3 regions of the Agreia sp. genome follow, and region 3 is predicted to be linked to each of the others. Evidence: predicted binding sites of a transcription regulator. Region 3 holds the regulator's gene; each other region holds the start of a gene.

Region 1 (3,233 bases), on a different contig from region 3:
TCTCGCTGTTCGGGTTCGGTTTCGGGTTGGTCTTCTCGATCGGGGCCGTCGTTCTCGGGTTCCTCGGCAAAAAGCGCGAGCCCGCCGCGAAGGGATTCTGGCTGACCGCGATCATCACCGGTTTCGCCGGCATCGCGCTGTCCATCATCTTCGGCATCGTATTGCTGTTCATCATCATCGGAACTGCGAACTCCGGCTACAGCAGCTACTAGGTCTCAGTACCGAAACGCCCTCCGCCCCACGGCGGAGGGCGTTTCGTTCGTGTGGAGACTTTTTTCAGACCCGTTCGGCGAGAATCGTCGTGTGGCGACCCGCGACCCGGGTCATCACCAGGGTCGCCTCGCCCTCTCCCGACAGCGACAGTCGTCGCCGCAGAACGGCCGGGTCGATGTCGACGCCGCGCTTCTTGATCTCGAGCCGCCCGATGCCCCGGCGCCGCAACTCTTTCTTGAGCTTCGCTTCGTCGCTCGGCAGCGTATCGATGACGCGGAACGCCGCCACGAACGGAGACGAGACCAGCGCGTCGGAGCTGAGGTAGGCGATCTGCTCGCTCAGCATGCGAGCGCCCAACGATCGGGCGAGGTCGCCGATGAGTCTGGCGCGGATCACCGATCCGTCGGGCTCGTACAGGTACGTGCCGAGCTCGCCCACCTCAGCATCGATACTGTCGCCGGCAGCGACCAGCTCGGCGCTGTGCTGGCCACGCAGCACGAGCGCGCTGCGGGCGATGCCCTCACGAGCGAGCGAGCCGAACCACAGGCTGTTCTCGACCAGCTGGCCGTCGACCGAGATCCACTGCGCTTCGGCTTCGTCGGGAATCATGTCGCGGTCGAAACCCGGTCCGAGCTTGATGCCCGTGGGCATGCTGCGGGCCGCGCCGAAGGCGAAGTCGAGCGACGGCGAGTAGTCGCTCGGATCGGTGAGGCGGCGGGTGTCGGAGTGGCCGGCCGTGCGTCGCGCGGGGTCGAGATAGACCGACTCGACGCGTGAGAGGTCATGGTCGACGGCGTCGCCGAGGCTCACGGAGACGTTTGAGAACGGCGCCAGGTTGTACGAGGCGATCGCCGCGGTGACTTCGTCGTGCTCGACGGCCTGCACCTCGAAGTCGAGCGCGGCGAGGGCGAGGGCATCGGCCCCGATACCGCACCCCAGGTCTGCGACGCTCCGGATGCCGGCGGCCTGGTATCGCCCGGCGTGCAGGGCGGCGACCCGCAGGCGCGTGGCCTGCTCGAGTCCCGCCTCGGTGAACAGCATGCGCGATGCGAACTCGCCGAACTTCGTCGTGGCCTTCGCCCGCAGTCGCGACTGCGTCAGGACCGCCGACACGAGGTCTGCCGGATGTCCGTCGCGACGAAGGGCGGCGACAGTCGCGACGATATCGGTGATGTCGCCGTAGGCCGGCAGCGAATCGAGCAGCCGCAGGGCCGTCGACGTCATCACCAGGCCGAGCTCGTCTGAGTTCATTCGCTGTGCCAGTTCACCCCGTCAGCCTAGACGCCGGTCAGACGGGTTCGGCGTGCCGCCGCGGCTGGCACTCGGATTGACCGAGTGCCAGTCGACCCCCTAAACTCGTCTTAGCACTCTGGTTATGAGTGTGCTAATACAGACGTGAAGAAAGAAGAGGTCAACCGTGTCGGTCTCCATCAAGCCGCTCGAGGATCGCATCGTTATCCGCCAGGTCGAGGCAGAGCAGACCACGGCCTCGGGCCTGGTCATTCCTGACACTGCCAAAGAGAAGCCCCAAGAGGGCGAGGTCGTCGCCGTGGGCCCCGGTCGCGTAGACGACAACGGCAACCGCGTTCCGATCGACGTCGCCGTGGGCGACAAGGTCATCTACTCCAAGTACGGCGGAACTGAGGTCAAGTACGGCGGAGAAGACCTTCTCGTGCTGTCGGCCCGCGACGTGCTCGCCGTGGTCGTTCGCTGACCTTCGACAAACAGCCAAAGACCCGGGTGGCTCTGCCATCCGGGTCTTTTTCGTTGTGCGGCGAGCCCGGCGGACCGAGGCCGGAGGTAGCATTCCTTGAGTGTCCAGACCCGCCGCTTCCCCCGTATCCGCCCCGCAGCTCGACGACCAGCCGTCGCGGTCGGGCATACTCTACGCCGTAGGCGCATACACGTTGTGGGGGTTTCTGCCCGCGTACTTTTTGATGCTCCTGCCTTCGGGTCCCTTCGAGATCGTGGCTGTGCGCATCTTCTTCTCGCTGGCGTTCTGCGCGCTCGTCATCACGATCACGCGCGCGTGGCCGGCGTTCATCGCCATCGTGCGGCAGCCGCGCCTCCTGTTCACGATGGGCCTCGCAGGCGTGCTGATCTACGTCAACTGGCAGACCTACGTGATCGGCGCCACGAGCGGGCACGTCGTCGAGACGGCACTCGGCTACTTCATCAACCCGATCGTCACGATCTTGCTGGGTGTGATGATCTTGGGGGAGCGGCTGCGCGTAGCTCAGTGGGTCGCACTGGGTATCAGCGTGATCGCCGTCGGTGTGCTCACGGTCGGCTACGGGTCCGTGCCCTGGATCGCCCTCATCCTGGCATTCTCTTTCGGACTCTACGGTTTCGTGAAGAAGAGGGTCGGCCGGTCGGTCGACGCCGTGTCGGGCCTCACCCTCGAGACCCTGTGGCTGCTCCCCGTCGCCGCCGTGCAGGTCATCGTTGTGGCATCGACGTCGCCGGGTCTCGCCCTCGGATCGTCGGGTGCCGTGCACGTCGTCCTGATGATCGGGGCGGGAGTGATCACCGCTGTGCCCCTGCTGCTCTTCGCCTCGGCGGCGAAGAGGCTGCCGCTCATCTACATGGGCTTCATCCAGTACGTGGCTCCGATTCTCCAGTTCCTTTTCGGGGTGTTCATCCTCGGCGAGCCGATGCCGCTCGAAAGGTGGCTCGGCTTCAGCCTCGTCTGGCTCGCCCTGATCGTGCTCTCCGTCGACCTCATTCGAACTGCCCGGGCGGGCCGGATGCGTGTGGCGGAGGCGGTCTGACGGGCAAAGGTAACGATTGGGTCGCGTTACACGCCCGTAACAGGAATGTATTGTCGGTGCGACCTCGGGCCGTTAGCTTTACAGGACGGCCAACTTCGTTGTGCCGTACCCCACAAAACATTCACATTCAAGGAGCATCATGGGCGTATTCGCCAAGACCGGTTCCCGGTCGCTGAAGACCACCCTGGGTGGCGCGGCCATTCTGGGAATCAGCGCGCTCGTTCTCGTCGGCTGCTCGAGCGGCTCGAC
Region 2 (3,233 bases), on a different contig from region 3:
GCACGGCGTCTTCGATGCGGTGCTTGCGCTCTTTGAGCTCGACCTCGGTCGCGGCTCCGGCCTTGATGACGGCGACCCCACCGGCGAGCTTCGCGAGACGCTCCTGCAGCTTCTCGCGATCGTAGTCGCTGTCGGTGTTCTCGATCTCGTTGCGGATCTGCTGAACGCGTCCGGCGATGGCATCGGCGTCGCCGGCACCCTCGACGATCGTCGTCTCGTCTTTCGTGATGACGACCTTGCGAGCCTTGCCCAGCAGGTCGAGGGTCACGTTCTCGAGCTTGAGGCCGACCTCTTCAGAGATGACCTGTCCGCCGGTGAGAATGGCGATGTCTTGAAGCTGCGCCTTGCGACGGTCGCCGAAGCCCGGTGCCTTGACAGCGACCGACTTGAAGATGCCGCGGATCTTGTTGACCACGAGCGTGGCCAGGGCCTCGCCGTCGACGTCTTCGGCGATGATGAGCAGCTGCTTGCCGCTCTGGATCACCTTGTCGACGATCGGCAGCAGGTCTTTGATATTCGAGACCTTGCTGTTGACGATCAGGATGTAGGGGTCTTCGAAGACGGCTTCCTGGCGGTCGGGGTCGGTGACGAAGTACTGCGACAGGTAACCCTTGTCGAAGCGCATGCCCTCGGTGAGTTCGAGCTCGGTGCCGAACGTGTTCGACTCCTCGACGGTGACGACGCCCTCTTTGCCGACCTTGTCGATGGCCTCGGCGATCAGCGCGCCGATCTCGGGGTCTCCGGCAGAGATGGACGCGGTCGCGGCGATCTCTTCTTTCGTCTCGATCTCTTTCGCGTTGGCGACGAGCTCGGCGGTCACAGCGGCGACGGCCTTCTCGATGCCGCGCTTCAGGGTGATGGGGTCGGCGCCGGCCGCGACGTTGCGCAGGCCTTCGCGAACGAGCGCCTGAGCGAGCACGGTTGCCGTGGTCGTTCCGTCGCCAGCGACGTCGTCGGTCTTCTTGGCGACCTCCTTGACGAGCTCAGCACCGATCTTCTCGTACGGGTCGTCGAGTTCGATCTCTTTCGCGATCGAGACGCCGTCGTTCGTGATGGTGGGAGCGCCCCACTTCTTCTCGAGGACGACGTTGCGACCGCGCGGGCCGAGTGTGACCTTGACGGCGTCGGCCAGAATGTTCAGTCCACGCTCGAGGCCACGACGGGCCTCTTCATCGAAAGCAATGATCTTTGCCATAAGTGTTTCTGTCCCTCCCGGAGACAATCAAAGAATTAGCACTCCATTGGAGAGAGTGCTAAGACAATATTGGCACTCTGGGCAGGCGAGTGCAAGCTGCGGCAAGGAGCGTTGGGAGGGCTAGGCAGGCCGGACGGCTTCGGCCTGGGGCCCCTTCGCTCCGGTGCCGACCTCGAAGACGACCTGCTGGCCCTCTTCGAGCACCTTGTAGCCGCCCATCTCTATCGCCGAGTAATGAACGAAGACGTCCTGTCCCCCCTCATCGACGGTGATGAATCCGTAGCCCTTTTCAGCGTTGAACCACTTCACGGTTCCGTTCGCCATTGTCACTCCCATTGCCGAATGCGTATGTCTGTCAGCCGCCCGAGGAACGGGCGACCATGGCCGATACTAATCAGCACGGTCGCCGGGTTGCGGGCGCAGACGGCGAAACGCGCCATCCGTTTCCGCCTTTTTTCACGGTCGAAACATCGCCGAAATATAGGGCCGAACGCGGCCCGTCGCGCCTACTGCGCGGGCTCGTCCGCCGTGCCGTCGGCGGAAGGCTCGAGGAAGTCGGCGCCCAGCACCACCGTGAGGCTGGCGCCCTGGAATTGATCGGACCGCTCGACCCTGATCGCCGTGATCGAGAGGGTGACGCCGTTCGTCGCCGCGTCGGCCGTCGCTTCGGCGAAGAGCGAGTCGGCCAGGCCGAGTGCGGCGGCCTCGTTCGCGGGGTCGACGTAGTAGACCGTGGTCGTCGTGAAGTCGGTGGCACTCGCGTTGGCGGTCGAGCCGACGCCGGCCCATCCGGCTTCGCGCAGCGACTCTCCGACACTCGCCGCGAGACCCGAGGTCTCGGTTCCATTGAGCACGGTGACCGTGAGGGCCGGATCGACGGTCGGCGTGATCGTGGGCGTGGATTCGGGGGCCGGCGTCGACGACGAGGCCGTCGTGCCGCCCAGGATGCCGGTGAACTTGAGATTGTCGTTGATGATCGCGAGGCCGATCACTCCGCCCGCAACGATCACGCCGGTCGCGAGCGCAGCCCAGGCGAACGCGATCCACCCCCGGCCCCTGCGCCGCGGGCCGCGGTGGGCCCCGGTTCGGTGCAGGTCTGCCGGGATGGTGTCGAAGCGATCTGAGGGAGGCTTGGCCATGGTTGTGGTCTCGGGTTCTAGTCGTCGAGTGACGTGAGGCGCTCTGTTCGTGCCGTCGTCCGGGCATCCCGCACGCGGTGCAGCCTCTTGATGAGCATGGGATCGTGAGCGAGGGCGGCCGGCGAGTCGATGAGGGCCCCCAGCAGTTGATAGTAGCGGGCGGCAGAGAGCGCGAACTCGTCGCGGATGGCCTGCTCCTTGACACCGGCATGCTTCCACCAGGTGCGTTCGAACGCCAAAATCGCGACGTCGCGGGCACTCAAGGCCGGCAGAGTGCCGTCGCCCATCCGCTGCGCATCGAGATTCTTCGCGGCGCCCACACGACCTCCCTCTTCTGCCCGAAAGCCATCCGGCCCCCGATCGTCAACATCCTATGGGCGGCACCCTCTGGATCAGCCGAATGAGGCGGGCATGCCGCGATGCCTATCGCCCGGCCCGGTACATCGTGCGATGCGGGATGCCCGCTTCGACGAACTCCTCGCCCACGGCGACGAAACCGAACGCCTCATACAGGCCCGTGATGTAGCTCTGGGAATGCAGCAGCAGCGACTCGGAGCCGTGGAGTTCGACGACCCGGGCGAGCAGAAGCTGCGCGAGGCCGCGCCCTCGATAAGCGGAGCCGACGACGACACGGCCCGGCAGACGGAACGCGTCTGCATATTCCGGCACGTCGTCTCGCAGAACCCGCAGGTAGGCGGCGACATCGCCGTTCTCTCCCGCGATCCAGAGATGCTCGGTGGTCGCCTCCGTGTCACGACGATCGAGCTCGCTCTCGTCGACCTTCTGCTCGACGAAGAAGACGTCGGTGCGCAGCTTGAGAATCTCGTAGAGCTCGCCGGTGGTCAGCTCGTTCCACGTCTTCTGCACGATTGTGGCATGGGATTCGGGGGGCACGGGCG
Region 3 (3,233 bases):
TCATTCTCAGACGTTGAGGAAGCGGTCGCGGAGCTTCGCGAACAGACCCTGCTGGAAGTGACCCAGGTTCGGAGCCGGGTACTTGTGCGCCTGAGCCAGCTGCTTCATGAGTTCTTTCTGCTTGTGGTCGAGCTTCGTCGGCGTCGTGACCTGCACTCCGATCTTCAGGTCGCCTCGGCCCTGTCCGCGAAGATGCGTGATGCCTCGACCCTTGATCGTGAGGATCTCGGCGCTCTGGGTGCCGGGCCTGATCTCGACATCGATGTCGCCGTCGAGCGCCGTGACGCTCGAGGTCGTGCCGAGCACCGCATCCCACATGAAGACCTCGAGCGTGCACAGGATGTCGTCGCCGTTGCGGCTGAAGACGTCGTGGTGGCGCACCTTCATCGCGAGGTACAGATCGCCGTTCGGCCCGCCTGCCGGGCCGACTTCTCCCTGGCCGATGAGCTGCAGCCTCAGGCCCGAGTCGACGCCGGCCGGGATGTCGACGGGGATCGACCGGCGCGCGCGCACGCGCCCCTGCCCCTGGCACGTGACGCAGGGCGCCGGGATGACCGTGCCATAACCACGGCAGGTTCCACAGGGTGCACTCGTCATGACGTTGCCGAGGAGCGAGCGCACGGCGCGCTGGATCTGACCGCTGCCTCCGCAGATGTCGCAGGTGACGGGGGATGTGCCGGGCTGGCAGCATGAGCCGTTGCAGGTCTCGCAGACCACCGCGGTGTCGACCTCCAGGTCGCGATGGGTGCCGAAAATGACCTCGCCCAGGTCGATCTCGACCCGCAGGAGGGCGTCCTGCCCACGCTCTTCTCGCGACTTCGGGCCTCGGGATCCGCCTTGTGCTCCGAAGAACGTCTCGAAGATGTCGCCGAATCCTCCGAACCCGCCCGCGCCGCCTGCGGAACCCATCTGGGGACCCCTGTCGTAGTCGCGACGCTGCCCCGGATCGCTCAGCACGTCGTAGGCGTGGGTCACCGCTTTGAACTTGTCTTCGGCGTCGGGCGCCGAGTTCACGTCGGGGTGCAGTTCTCGAGCCAGCCGCCGATACGCCTTCTTGATCTCTTCGGGGGTGGCGCTTTTGGCTACGCCGAGCACGTCGTAATGGTCAGCCACGAGGGCGTCTCCTTCTCAGTCGGGATGCGCTGGCCGCGGGAGGGCAGCGTTCTGTCGTATCGAGCCAGCGCCAGAACAGCGCGCGGGAAGATGAAGTCAACTCTCTCCGAGGGTGCGGGAGAGGTAGCGGGCGACGGCGCGCACGGCCGCGATGTTGCTCGAGTAGTCCATGCGTGTCGGGCCGAGGACTCCGAGGTGGGCGAGGGAGCCGCCCTGAGCGCTGTAGCCGCTCGCGAGAATGGAGGTCTCGCCCAATCCGAACGGATCGTTCTCTCGACCGATGCTCACAGACACGCCGCGTTGGTCGGCCTCGAGTTCGCTGAACAGACGCAGGAGGACGACCTGCTCCTCGACCGCTTCGAGCACGGGAAGGATGCTGCCGTGGAAATCCTCTTCGGTGCGCACGAGGTTGGATGCCCCCGCGATGACCAGTTTGTCGTGGCGCGTGGCCGCCACGTGCTCGGCGATGGCCGCCACGAGCACCCGCACCACCGGCATCCGGGATGCCGCGAACAGGCCCGGCAGATCGCCGAGCCGGGAGGCCGCCTCGACGACGCCCACGCCCGCGAGCGCGGTGTTGAGCTTGGCACGGATCTCGCCGATGAAATCGACGTCGACCTCGCTGGGCACATCGACGACGCGCTGGTCGACGTGCCCCGAGTCTGTGATCACGACGAGCAGGAGCTTCTGAGGGGCGAGGGCGACGACCTCGAGATGCCGGAAACGGGCCTGCTGCAACGAGGGGTACTGCACCATCGCGACCTGCCGGGTGAGCTGGGAGAGCAGGCGCACGGTGCGTGCGAGAACGTCGTCGAGGTCGGCGGGCTCGCCGAGGAAGGTCTCAATGGCCTGGCGCTGAGCCGAGGTCAAGGGTTTCAGATCGGCGAGGTGATCGACGAACAGCCGGTATCCCTTGTCGGTCGGAATGCGACCCGACGAGGTGTGCGGTGCCGTGATCAGCTCTTCTTCTTCGAGGAGGGCCATGTCGTTTCGAATCGTCGCGGCCGAGACGCCGAACGAATGCCGATCGACGATCGATTTCGAACCGACGGGTTCGCGAGAGGCGACGTAGTCTTGAACGATGACGCGGAGCACCTCGAGGCTGCGGTCGGAAACCATGTCGCGTCACCTCTCTCTCGTCTGCACGGGTTCACGAACAACTGGCACTCCGAGATCCTGAGTGCCAATTATATCTTGCCGTGGGCGTCACGGGATCATTGCCCGCACAGTCGATTGCGCAGTATCTTGTGCTGAAAGCCCATATCAGCGACGAAAGGCCGCGACTCATGTCCGATCCCAATGCAGCGCCGCAGAACAACGCGGGCGCAGGCGACCCGACGCCCCCTCCGTACACACAGCCGGCGGGCCAGGTGCCACCCGACTTCGGAACGCCGGCCGGCGCCTCTGTGCCTCCGCAGTACGGCGCCCCATCCGCGGGCCAGACTCCTCCTCCCGGGTACACCCCTCAGCCCGCCGCGACCCCGGGTGCACCGCTCAGCCAGTCGGACGACAAGCTCTGGGCATCACTCGCGCACTTCGGTGGGGTATTGAGCTTCATTCCCCCTCTGATCATCTGGCTGGTCTTCAAGGATCGCGGTCCTCTGGTGAACCAGGAGGGCAAGGAATCGCTCAACTATCAGATCACCATCGCCATCGCGTGGGTCGCCAGCTTCATCGTCGGCGCCATCCTGGCGTTCATCCCCTTCATCGGGGGCATTCTCGCGCTCATCATCACGCTGGCCATCTGGGCGGCCCAGATCATCTTCCCGATCATCGGCGGCGTGAAAGTGAACGGCGGCGGCACCTACCGCTATCCGTTCGCCATCCGACTCATCAAGTAGCCCATTTTGCACGACAGCGCCGGTCGACACCCCGTGTCGGCCGGCGCTTCTTTTGCTTTAATGGTCGACATGACTGCAGCCCCGCCTCCGTTCGAGACCGCATACCAGCCCCAGCCGCCGATGACGCCGCAAGACCAACGCCTCTGGGCGACGCTCATCCACCTCGGGGGAATCCTCTTCGGGTTTCTACCGGCCCTCGTGGGCTACCTCGTGCTGAAAGGCCGGGGCGAATTCATCAGAGAGCACACGCTCGAAGAGCTGAACTTTCAGATCTCCCTG

Evidence for each region. Region 3 encodes HrcA, which represses chaperone genes, less so after heat shock. Its sites were predicted from a motif close to TTNGCACTCGNNNNNNNCGAGTGCNAA; they were not measured.
Region 1: a site for HrcA is predicted at 1,529-1,555, ahead of groES (co-chaperone GroES). Genes of this name have one in related genera too.
Region 2: a site for HrcA is predicted at 1,231-1,257, ahead of groL (chaperonin GroEL). Genes of this name have one in related genera too.

Annotation. Positions count from the first base shown of each region.
Region 1 is NZ_CAXVWM010000133.1:59,413-62,645, reverse strand. It holds gene ACE5CZ_RS10545 (hypothetical protein) at 1-212, shown strand, start outside; gene ACE5CZ_RS10540 (SAM-dependent methyltransferase) at 277-1,464, opposite strand; gene groES (co-chaperone GroES) at 1,631-1,927, shown strand; gene rarD (EamA family transporter RarD) at 2,028-2,984, shown strand; gene ACE5CZ_RS10525 (ABC transporter substrate-binding protein) at 3,124-3,233, shown strand, end outside.
Region 2 is NZ_CAXVWM010000169.1:2,614-5,846, forward strand. It holds gene groL (chaperonin GroEL) at 1-1,195, opposite strand, end outside; gene ACE5CZ_RS12265 (cold-shock protein) at 1,316-1,519, opposite strand; gene ACE5CZ_RS12270 (LytR C-terminal domain-containing protein) at 1,702-2,334, opposite strand; gene ACE5CZ_RS12275 (DUF3263 domain-containing protein) at 2,352-2,621, opposite strand; gene ACE5CZ_RS12280 (GNAT family N-acetyltransferase) at 2,758-3,228, opposite strand.
Region 3 is NZ_CAXVWM010000175.1:51,572-54,804, forward strand. It holds gene ACE5CZ_RS12770 (16S rRNA (uracil(1498)-N(3))-methyltransferase) at 1-4, opposite strand, end outside; gene dnaJ (molecular chaperone DnaJ) at 7-1,113, opposite strand; gene hrcA (heat-inducible transcriptional repressor HrcA) at 1,210-2,232, opposite strand; gene ACE5CZ_RS12785 (DUF4870 domain-containing protein) at 2,400-2,954, shown strand; gene ACE5CZ_RS12790 (DUF4870 domain-containing protein) at 3,024-3,233, shown strand, end outside.